DNA from 2 places in the Brevibacterium sp. ACRRH genome. Region 1 is predicted to be linked to the other one. Evidence: predicted binding sites of a transcription regulator. Region 1 holds the regulator's gene; the other holds the start of a gene.
What was found. The regulator LexA, encoded in region 1, represses DNA repair genes until DNA is damaged. The targets are predictions, from matches to a motif close to TCGAACANNTGTTCGA.
Positions count from the first base shown of each region.

Region 2: MHX53_RS00955 (HNH endonuclease signature motif containing protein) is a predicted target of LexA. The motif match lies at 3,334-3,349, and genes of this name have one in related genera.

Region 1 covers NZ_JAKRMN010000005.1:45,646-51,002, reverse strand. Annotated here, with positions in the region: gene hflX (GTPase HflX) at 1-378, shown strand, start outside; gene MHX53_RS06315 (ATP-dependent DNA helicase) at 384-2,405, shown strand; gene lexA (transcriptional repressor LexA) at 2,389-3,063, opposite strand; gene MHX53_RS06305 (LysM peptidoglycan-binding domain-containing protein) at 3,346-3,639, shown strand; gene MHX53_RS06300 (histidinol-phosphate transaminase) at 3,649-4,779, shown strand; gene hisB (imidazoleglycerol-phosphate dehydratase HisB) at 4,776-5,357, shown strand, end outside.
Region 2 covers NZ_JAKRMN010000001.1:204,795-210,151, reverse strand. Annotated here, with positions in the region: gene MHX53_RS00965 (DNA-3-methyladenine glycosylase I) at 1-76, opposite strand, end outside; gene MHX53_RS00960 (methylated-DNA--[protein]-cysteine S-methyltransferase) at 73-552, opposite strand; gene MHX53_RS00955 (HNH endonuclease signature motif containing protein) at 647-3,247, opposite strand; gene MHX53_RS00950 (3-hydroxyacyl-CoA dehydrogenase) at 4,053-4,793, opposite strand; gene MHX53_RS00945 (acyl-CoA dehydrogenase family protein) at 4,862-5,357, opposite strand, start outside.

The DNA.
Region 1 (5,357 bases):
CTCAACGAAGCCGAAACCGGAGACATTCCTGAACTCATCGTCTTCAACAAAGCCGATATCGCGAATCCAGACACCCTGGCGCGCGTGCTCAACACGTACCCAAACGCCGTCGTTGTGTCCGCGCACTCGGGGCAGGGGATCGACGAGCTTCGTGACCGCATCGATGACCTGTTGCCGCGCCCGTCCCACCACATCACCGCACTCATCCCGTTCGACCGTGGTGAGCTCATTGCCCGGGCCCACGACGAAGGCACGGTTGAGTCTGAGAAATACACCTCTCAGGGCACGCTACTGGTGGCCATGGTGGAGCCCGATCTTCTGCACGAACTCGAACAATTTCGACAGCCAGACATGGTCGACCCACATATCTTTGGGTGAACCACATGAGCTCAGACGTAGAACAACTCCTTGACGCAGCCGTAGATGCCCTAGGCGGAACCCACCGCGAAGGCCAGACCACCATGGCCCAAGCAGTATCGAGCGCCTTGGACAACCAGACGCACCTGCTGGTGCAAGCAGGCACCGGAACCGGGAAATCCCTGGGCTATCTGGTGCCCAGTGTCGAATACACGCTGCGAACCGGTGACCGGGTCATCATCTCCACCGCAACACTTGCCCTGCAGTCACAGATCATCCAACGCGACCTACCCCGACTTACGAAAACGGTAGGGGCCATCACCGGGCGGAAGCCCACCTCGGCGGTGTTAAAAGGACGGCGCAACTACGTGTGCCTCCACAAGCTGGGAGGCGGGTACCCGGGTGATGAAGAGTCCGCGTTGTTCGACGTTGGTGCTGACATTGAAGGGCACCGAGGTGGCTCAATGACCGCGACCGAAGCCGAGATCGCGCGGATCCGGGAGTGGGCCGATGCGACCTCGACGGGGGACCGGGACGACCTGGTGCCCGGCGTGTCCGACCGGACATGGTCGCTGGTGTCCGTGAACTCGTTTGACTGCCTGGGGTCCACGTGCCCCATGTTCGAAGAGTGCTTTGCCGAACGCGCCAAGAACACGGCCGCGGACTCCGACATTGTGGTCACCAACCACGCGCTCTTGGCGATTGAAGCGCAAGGGGAGCAGTCGGTGTTGCCGGAGCATTCGGCGGTGGTGATCGACGAGGCACACGAACTGCGCGACCGTGTGACCGGCGCGCTCACCGGGGCAATCACGCATGCGCTTCTAAGCGCTGTGGCGTCGACGGCTAAGAAGCACACGGCCGCCACGGCGAACACCGTTCAGGCGCTCACCAAGGCCAGCGATCAGTTTGCGGCTGCCCTGGAAGAGCACGAGCCCGGTCTGTTGCGCGTGTGGCCAGAAGACCTGGGCGACGCGCTGTCGGCCGTGCATGACGCGTTGCGGGACTTGAGTTCGCAGGTCGGGGGAGTGTCCAAGGAGTCCGAGCCCGACGCCGGGCGACATATGGCACGCGCGCGTATTGACGAAGCGTATGAGCTAGTGGAGCGGTTGTTGGACCGCAACAGCAACGATGTCGCGTGGATTTCGACGAATACGTTTAAGGAAACCACCACTACGTCGCTCGTTGTGGCGCCGCTGAGTGTGGCGGGTACGTTGCGGAACGGGTTGTTTGCTGAGTCCACCGTGGTGGCGACCTCGGCGACCCTGGCGTTGGGTGGCAAGTTTGAACCGGTTGCGGCTGCCCTGGGTCTGGCTGGGGAGGATGCGCCCCGGTACGACGCGATCGACGTGGGTAGCCCGTTTGACTACCAAAAGCAGGGGATCCTCTACGTGGCCGGGCACCTGCCCAAACCCGGCAGGTCAGGGGTCAACGTCCAGGTGTTGGACGAAATCGTGGAACTGATTGAGGCGTCCCGAGGTGGTGCCCTGGGACTGTTTTCGTCCCGGCGTGCCGCTGAAGAGGCCGCCCAGTTTGTGCGGGAGCGCACGCGCTACCCGGTGTACTTGCAAGGCGAGGACACGTTGTCGGTACTGGTGAGGGACTTCGCCGCCGATGATTCGGCCGTTCTGTTTGGCACCATGTCGCTGTGGCAGGGCGTGGATGTGCCGGGATTGACCAACCGGTTGGTGCTTATTGACCGGATTCCGTTTCCACGCCCCGACGACCCGTTGTCGCAGGCGCGCACTCAGGCCGCTGCGGCTAGAGGTGCGAACGGGTTCATGGCGGTGTCGGCAACGCACGCGGCGTTGCGGTTGGCGCAGGGAGCTGGGAGGCTGATCCGCACGTCACACGACCGCGGTGTGGTTGCGTTGTTGGACTCGCGTGCGCGCACAGCAGGCTATTCGAAGTTTTTGCTCGACTCGCTTCCGCCACTGTGGCGGACTACTAACTCTGAACTGGTGAAGCAGGCCTTGCAGCGCCTCGCAACGGGAGTTGCTGCCGGGGAAGCCGGCGCTGGTGCCGCTGCAGCTTCTACAACCGACGAATAACGGCGGTGACTAGACCCATGATGAGCGCGTGATCGCCGTCGATGGGTTCGTAGTCCTTGTTTTCAGGGAGCAACCACTGCTTGCCGCCTTCGCGCTTGAGCGTCTTCACGGTGGCTTCGTTGTCGAGCAGGGCGGCTACGATTTCGCCGTTGTTGGCCGTGGACTGTTTGCGCACCACGACCCAGTCGCCATCGCAGATGGCAGCGTCGATCATGGAATCACCTACGACCTGCACGAGGAACATTTCGCCTGAGCCCACAACCTGACGGGGGAGTGGGAAGACGTCCTCAACGTGCTGTTCTGCCGTGATGGGGCCACCGGCCGCGATGCGTCCCACGACAGGAACCAGTGCGGTGTTCGCGGAGGTTTCTGGGGTGATGTTGTTGTTGTACTCAATTTCGTCGGGGTTGACGACTTCAAGGGCCCGAGGTCGTTTAGGGTCGCGACGGACGTACCCCAAGCGTTCCAGCTGGTTGAGCTGGTGGGCAACCGATGACAGCGAGGCCAGGCCCGCCGCCTGGCCAATTTCACGCATGCTTGGTGGGTAGCCGTTGGTGTAGACGGCGTGTTCGATGCATTCGAGGACTTGGCGCTGACGTGGGGTCAGTCGCCTGTCGGTGCGTGAGATTGAGTCTTCTGGTAGTGAGCGCGAGTGCAGTGACTCTTGCTCTTGAATGTCTGCGATGACGCTTTCGTTGCGTGGGCGCCCCCGGCCCCGCTTTGCCTTCTCTGCCACGTTTCCTCCCAATGTGTGACCTGCTAAAACGTGCGATCCAAAAACTGTGTCAGACCCTCCTGGAACAGTCAGGTATGAAAGCGAAAGGGATCGCGTTTGAATCTATTTTCGCACATTTGTTCGAGAAACAGTAGACATTTGTTCGAATGTTGTGTTCAATAGAACATAGATTCGATAGAACATTAGTTCGAATGGAGGATTGAGATGACACGAATGGCTCGCACATATGCGGTTCGTCGGCTAGTGGTTGTGCTTGCGTTGGTTGTCGCGGCGTTTGCTATTACGTTGGCCGTGTTGCCGGCGCAGGCTTCTGAAGGTGGGGCATCAGCTCAGACCGTGACGGTGACAGTGCAGGAGGACCAGTCACTGTGGACTATCGCACGTGAACACAGTGAAGGTGTTCCCACCGACCAGGTGGTGAAGCAGATTAAGGCGCTCAACGGCCTCGACGGCTCGCTTGTTCGACCCGGACAAAAGCTCGAAGTGCCCTCACGTTAAACTCGTGGCGTGGTTGAAAATCTCCCGGTTCGAAACGATTTGCGCGGTGCGAAGCCCTACGGTGCTCCAGTGCATGATGTGCCCGTGCGCCTCAACGTCAACGAGAACTCGTATGACGTTCCACCAGTCGTGGTTGAGGCGCTGCAAAAGAACCTTGGGGAACAGCTCCAACACCTCAACCGCTACCCGGATCGTGAGTTCACTCGCCTACGGGAGCTCCTGTCGCAATACCTGTCCACGGTTCTGGAAAAGCAAGGCAACGGTGAGCTCACCCAGATTCCGCCCGAATGGATTTGGGCAGCCAATGGCTCGAATGAAGTTCTTTCGCACATTGTCCAAGCGTTTGCGGGACCAGGGCGCACAGGACTCGGGTTTGAGCCCAGCTATTCGATGCACCCGCTTATCACCACATCGACGGGTGCCACATGGATCAAAGCCTCACGCAACGACGACTTCACGCTCGATGTCGACACTGCAGTTAACGCAGTGCGTGAGAACAAGCCAGACATCACCTTCATTTGTACTCCCAACAACCCCACGGGTTGCTCAACTCCGATTCAGGTCGTAGAAGCAGTTCTTGAAGTGACGACAGGCATCGTCATTGTCGACGAGGCCTACGCCGAATTCGCGCGGCCCGGATTCCAAACTGCACTCGACCTACTACCAGACAACCCACGTTTGGTGGTTTCGCGCACCATGAGTAAAGCGTTCGCTTTTGCCGGAGCGCGCGTCGGTTACGCTGTTGCGCATCCGGACTTCATTGATGTTCTGCGCCTGGTGCGTCTGCCGTATCACCTGTCACGCCTGACTCAGGCGGCGGCGTGTGCAGCGCTTGAACACACGCCAGCACTGCTGGAAAACGTGGAACGCCTTGTGGAATCGCGCAACACCATGAGTCAAGCGTTGACGGGACTGGGGTACTCGGTCGTGTCCAGTGACTCGAATTTCCTGATGTTCGGAAACGTCACGGACCCGCAGGCGATGTTCGAAGCGCTACTCGCACACGGCGTCCTGGTGCGCAACAACGGTATCCCCGGGCACTTGCGCGTCAACGCGGGAACCGACTTCGAAACCACGGAATTCATTCGCGCAATCACCGACGTGACGCGCACCCACCCTCACCTCCAAGGACAGGCATGACCCGCACAGCAACGGTTACTCGAACGACCTCGGAATCCGACGTTACCGTCACCCTCAACCTCGACGGGGTTGGGACCTCAACCATCTCAACGGGCGTTCCCTTCTTCGACCACATGCTCACGGCGCTGTCCAAGCACTCATGCATTGACATGGAGATCAACGCAACCGGCGACACGCACATCGACGTCCACCACACCGTGGAGGACACGTCGATTGTGATCGGCCAAGCGCTCAAAGAAGCGCTTGGCACAAAAGCTGGTATCCGCAGGTACGGACACGCGTATGTGCCACTTGATGAAAGCTTGGCGCGGGCAGTGGTCGACATTTCCGGGCGCCCGTACTTTGTTCACACAGGAGAACCTGAGGGGCAGCAGTATCACCTGATCGGTGGGCACTTCACCGGATCGATGGTGGGGCACGCGTTAGAATCGCTAAGTATTTCAGCTGGGCTGACAGCTCATGTGACGTTGCTGGCGGGGCGCGACCCCCACCACATTGCCGAAGCCCAGTTCAAAGCGTTCGCGCGAGCACTGCGCACAGCAGTCGAACCTGACCCGCGCACCGACGCCATTCCATCC
Region 2 (5,357 bases), on a different contig from region 1:
CCAGTCCGTCTGTACCTACTATGAGGCCACGGGCGGTGGCGGCGGCGCGGCTGAGTGAGGTGGCGCTGTCGGTCACTGTTCGAGTTCCAATAGCGTACGTTTCATGTCCAGGCCGCCCGCGTAGCCGCCGAGTGACCCGTCCGACCGGAGTACCCGGTGGCACGGAATGACGATGGGCACCGGGTTTGTGGCACACGCCGAGCCCACGGCGCGCACCGCGCGGGGCCGGCCTACCGCCTCGGCGACTTGAGTGTACGTGCGCGTTTCCCCGTACGGGATTGTCACGAGGTGTTCCAGCACGGCCCGCCTGAAATCGGTGGTTTCGCTGATGTCTATGTTCATGTCGAACGTGGTTCGCTGGCCGCTGAAGTACTCGTCGAATTGCTGGGTGATGGCGCCGAGGTGTTCGCCAGTGTCGTGCGTCCCGACTGTTGCCGGGCGGGGCGGTTCGATGTTTTGCCCGGGCAGCCCTACGTTGACGAGCGCACCGTTGCGCGTGACGAGTAGTAGCTCGCCCAGAGGTGTTGGGTGGGTGCAGTAGTTAAGTGTCATTGCGCTCCTGCCGTAGGTACGGGCTTGGTGGATGGTTCAACAGTACGTCAGTACAGCTAACTAAAAGGGCTCGAATCAGAATCGTGGTGGCAACTCAGAACGGTGGTGGTTCTTCGCTGGGCTGCCATGGTCGGGTGTCACTGTTGATCACCTCCCCTGCTAGCGCGTACTCGTCAGCAACCTCACGGGGGTAGGTCTTGCCAGTGTGTTCGTTGGCCCGCCCTGAAATTGGAGCAGTCCGGGGTTCAGGGTCGTTTGTGGCCGTGGCAGGGGTGCGTGCCGTCTCAGGTTCAGAGCGGCGTGCAGTTTGGTGTTCTGTTGCTAGGTAGTTGTTGATGGTGTGGCTGATGTCTTGGTCACCGGTATCGAAGTACTCGATTAACCGCTCATACTGAAGTTGGTTGATCCGGGATTCTGGCGGGTAGACCAGCATCGCACCAATCCTGGGCAGCACCCACGCCAAGGAACCATCATCCATCCTGTCGACACGTAATCGTTTCTGAGTTTTCTCTTGATGATGCCGCTTACACAGCGGATGCAAATTCTCCATCACCGTCAACCCACCATTCTCGGGATCCTTGTGGTTGAACGGTTCGATATGGTCCTTCTCACACACCCTGGCAGGGACCGCACACCACGGAGCACTGCAATCAGGATGCCTAGCCTCAACCATGCGCTTCAAAGCCGCGGGTATGTAATACTTCGTCGGCGCAGATTCCAGGACTACCCCGGTTTGGGGGTCGGTGAACATCCGGTACACCCACTTCGCCCGCGTAATCACCCGATCAGCAGTCTTCGTGTCTAATGGCACCCGGTTATTCATCATCACCGGAACCCGCACATCTGGGTCCACCTTGACTGGCAGCCCATAATCAAGCTCACTACCAGCACCCACAGGCTCGCTGGCACTCACGGGTTCCTCAGTGTTCAAGAACTTTTCGGAGTTTAGGGTTTCTTCACTACCCGGTGGCACACCTGTCCCCTGGTTCCCGGACATCGGCTCGTCATAACCCGGCGAGACCCCAACTCCTGGTGGCGCACTACTCCCCTGGTATGTGAATGCTTGTTCGCTGTTTACCGGTGTTCCAGAGTTTTGTCGCACAGGTATTTGTTCTTCAGGTCTCTGTTCTTTAACCCTGTGCCTGTGGACCTCTTGGCCAGTTCCGGGTCTGTGTTGTTCGTTTTGGTCGGGGTTTTGTTCTTGGTTTGGTGGTGGGTTGTTCATGAGGAAGTGCAGTACCGGGACTGTGAGGTTAATGCTGGCTTGGGATTTGAGCCATTCTTCTTTTTCAGGCATGGACACGCACAACTCAAGCTCATACACGTCCTCAGCCTGACGGGCTTCACACTTCTCAGCCCACACAGAACCAGAATCTCCCGGACCAGAAGCACCAGCGCCAAACCCGTCAGTTGCGGAACCGCCGTTTGCATCAGCAACGTTTGCGTCCTTGCCAGTGGCGTTCCCGCCCTGGGCATGCGCGCCTGGAGCGTTTTCGGTTTGGATTGGGGTGCCGTTTTCGAGGATCACTTCAGCATCATCCGCACCCGGGCTATCTGGCCTGGTGTGGATGACTCTAATCGGCGCCTGTTTGCCTGTCCGGGTCACTCGGACACGAAGTGTCGTTGAGGGTTTGGCGCCGGTGATTAGGTCCAGGGTGAGTTGGTCCATGAGCCGGTCATCATCAACCTCAACCCTGCCCAGGTCACCCACACGTACTTCAGAAACGTCCCCGTTGTCTTCAGTGATGAACAGGGCTTGTTGTTCATCCGTCAACGTGGCAGTGAACGGTTCTATGTGGTTCGCCATGATTGCTCTGGCAGTCCCGCGTACACGCTGGTAAAACGCTTCCATCTCCAACACAGGACCGGTAAGACTCAACGTGGCTGTCCCGTCATCATTGACCCAATACGACACTGACCGGTTACGGTGAGCGTTCGCAGCCCTGGTTTCAGGGGTGGTGAGCATGGCGAGCACTTCAGTGACATGCCGTTTAAAGGTTTTCCATGACACGTCCACACGCTTACTGGTGAGCAGTTCATCAAACACCGGGATACACACCCCAGCACGACCGGCCCTGCCAGCCGTATAAAGAAGCCGGTCAAACCCGATCACACCCTGTTTCGCTAACGACCAGAGTTTGGGCATGAGCACCACAGCCGTCATGATCTTCCGCACCTGGGTCACCACCTGGGCACGCGTACAATCCAAGATTTTCGCCAACACCCCTTCTGTCGGAGTCGGTAGTTCCTCTGGTACGCGTTCGACACTGGCAACCGTGCACACTTCACCCGAAGGCAGGGCCACACACGCCACCACATCGTCAATACCAACAGTGGCGCGCGGACCATCCGCAGAAACAACCCCAGCGCCCGCATGAGAAGCAACAGTCACCGGCCCGAAAGCAGAAGACGAACCCGAAGCTGAGTGTGAAACCTTACCCGCGTTGAAGTTTTGTCCTGCTTTCCCGTTAGTGACCAGTGGGCCTGCTCCCGGGTTGGAGGTGAATACTGCGTGCATGCCGTCAGTGAAATCATCCACCGGCGTTACGTGGGCGCTGATCAACGCAGCGACTGCTTCGGCTTGTTTCACGCGTGCTTCGTCCATGAGTCGTGTGGTGGTTTTGACTGTTTCGAATAGCTCAACAGCCGGCCCGTCGTACATGTCGTTGTGCTGGTCGTGGATTGTTGTGGTCATGTGGTTTCACCTCCTTGCGTGTTTCTATTCTATTTGTGTTCGAATGTGTGAGTCAAGGGTTTTGTTCGTTTTGTTTCGATTTATTTTCGAACGAGTGTTCAGTCAAAGAAGCCACACGCGTTCAGTTGGGTATCCAAAAGCATTCAGCTGAAGACACCACAAGCGCTCTGCCGTGGCGACGAACGGCGCTGAGTTGTGGTGACGACAAGCGAACAGGCATGGGCACGACGAACGCCCAGTTGCGGGCGCGAAAAGCGTTCAGTGAAACGCATTCAGCTATGGACACCGCAGACGACGCTCGCTTGTGTAGGTGACGGTCACGATAGATCAGCGCTACAAGACATATGCCAGCGCGCAGGACACTCGACTCTTACAGCCGATCGCGCTTCGCCAGCAACACCCTCATGTAAGTCAAAGGATGTGCACAGTCGCGAGCCGAGTTTAATACTCAAAAAGTGTGTACAGCAGGGACCTGTTGCCCAGCAATCCGTAGGGCAACAGGCGGTTATACATGCTCCACCAACTATGCCGCGCACCATATCGCGATCAACTTCCCACAGACCCGGCACCTGCTACGAAAATCCCGGGAACACACGCGCATAGCCCCAAGCATGACGGCGCAAAACGAGCAAAACTGCGCAATATAATGCGCTGCATCACTCACCTTGTGTTGTCTGGACATGAAATTCCTGGGCAGGTTTATCAGGCGGCAGGTGAAGAAAAACGGAAACCCAGGTGCCACCTCGGCGCACATAAAAAAGAGGGCAGGCAACCTTGCGGTCACCTGCCCATATACGCTGTCGGTTTAGCGTGGCGCCATGCGGATAGCACCGTCAAGGCGAATCACTTCACCGTTAAGCATGCGGTTCTCCACGATGTGCGTCACCAGGTTGGCGTATTCGCTCGGCCGGCCCAGGCGCTGCGGGAACGGAACCTGCTTGCCCAGCGACTCCTGTGCCGCTTCAGGCAGTCCCGCCAACATTGGAGTGAGGAACAACCCAGGCGCAATCGTGACGACGCGGATCCCCACACTCGCCAAGTCACGGGCAATAGGCAACGTAATCCCGGCAACGCCTCCCTTAGAAGCAGAGTACGCAGCCTGACCAATCTGGCCCTCGAACGCCGCAACCGACGCAGTGTTCACAATCACGCCACGCTCACCATCTTCGCCCGGCTCATTCTGCGACATCGCCCAGGACGCCAAGCGAATTGCGTTAAACGTACCAATGAGGTTGACGTTCACAACCTTGGCGAACGATTCGAGGTCGTGCGGCCCCTTGGAGCTCACGGTTTTCTGCGCGGTTCCGATCCCAGCACAGTTGACCAGCCCTGCCAGGTTTCCGTCGGCATTGGCCTTGTCCACCAGCGCTGAAACACTGTCAGGGCTCGTCACATCAGTTTCGACGAACTCAGCACCAGTCGGCGCTTCGCCCTTGAGGTCGGCGATGAACACGCGAGCGCCTCGCTCAATCAGCGCCTCAGTCGTGGCAGCGCCCAGACCAGACCCGCCTCCTGTCACAATGAGAGTCTTGTTAGCAAACTGCACAGTGGTTTCCTTTCGTAAACTTTTTTGGCTGTTGGAATCTGCTCGCCTGCTGACGTATTCCCTACGCCCTACAGCCCACGCGAAATGAGGTCCTTCATGATTTCGTTGGTACCGCCGTAGATCTTCTGGACGCGCGCATCGGCGTACATCCGCGCAATCGGGTATTCGAGCATGTACCCATATCCACCGAAAATCTGTACACACCGGTCGATCACGTTGTTCTGAATGTCGGTCGCCCAGTACTTACCTGCGGACGCCTGCTCGGTGGTCAGCTTCCCATCGATGTGCTGAGCAATGAGGTGGTCCACGAAGGTGCGTGCCGCGAACGTGTCGGTGGCGCATTCCGCCAGAACAAACTTGGTGTTCTGGAATCCCAGAATCGGGCGCCCAAAAGCTTCACGTTCCTTCGCGTAGTCAATGGTCAAACGCACCGCATACTCAGCCGTGGTCACACCGGTGACGGCCAGCGCCAACCGCTCCTGCGGCAACTGCTGCATCAGGTGGATGAACCCCTTACCTTCAACACCACCCAACAGGTTCTGGGCCGGCACCCGCATGTCCTCA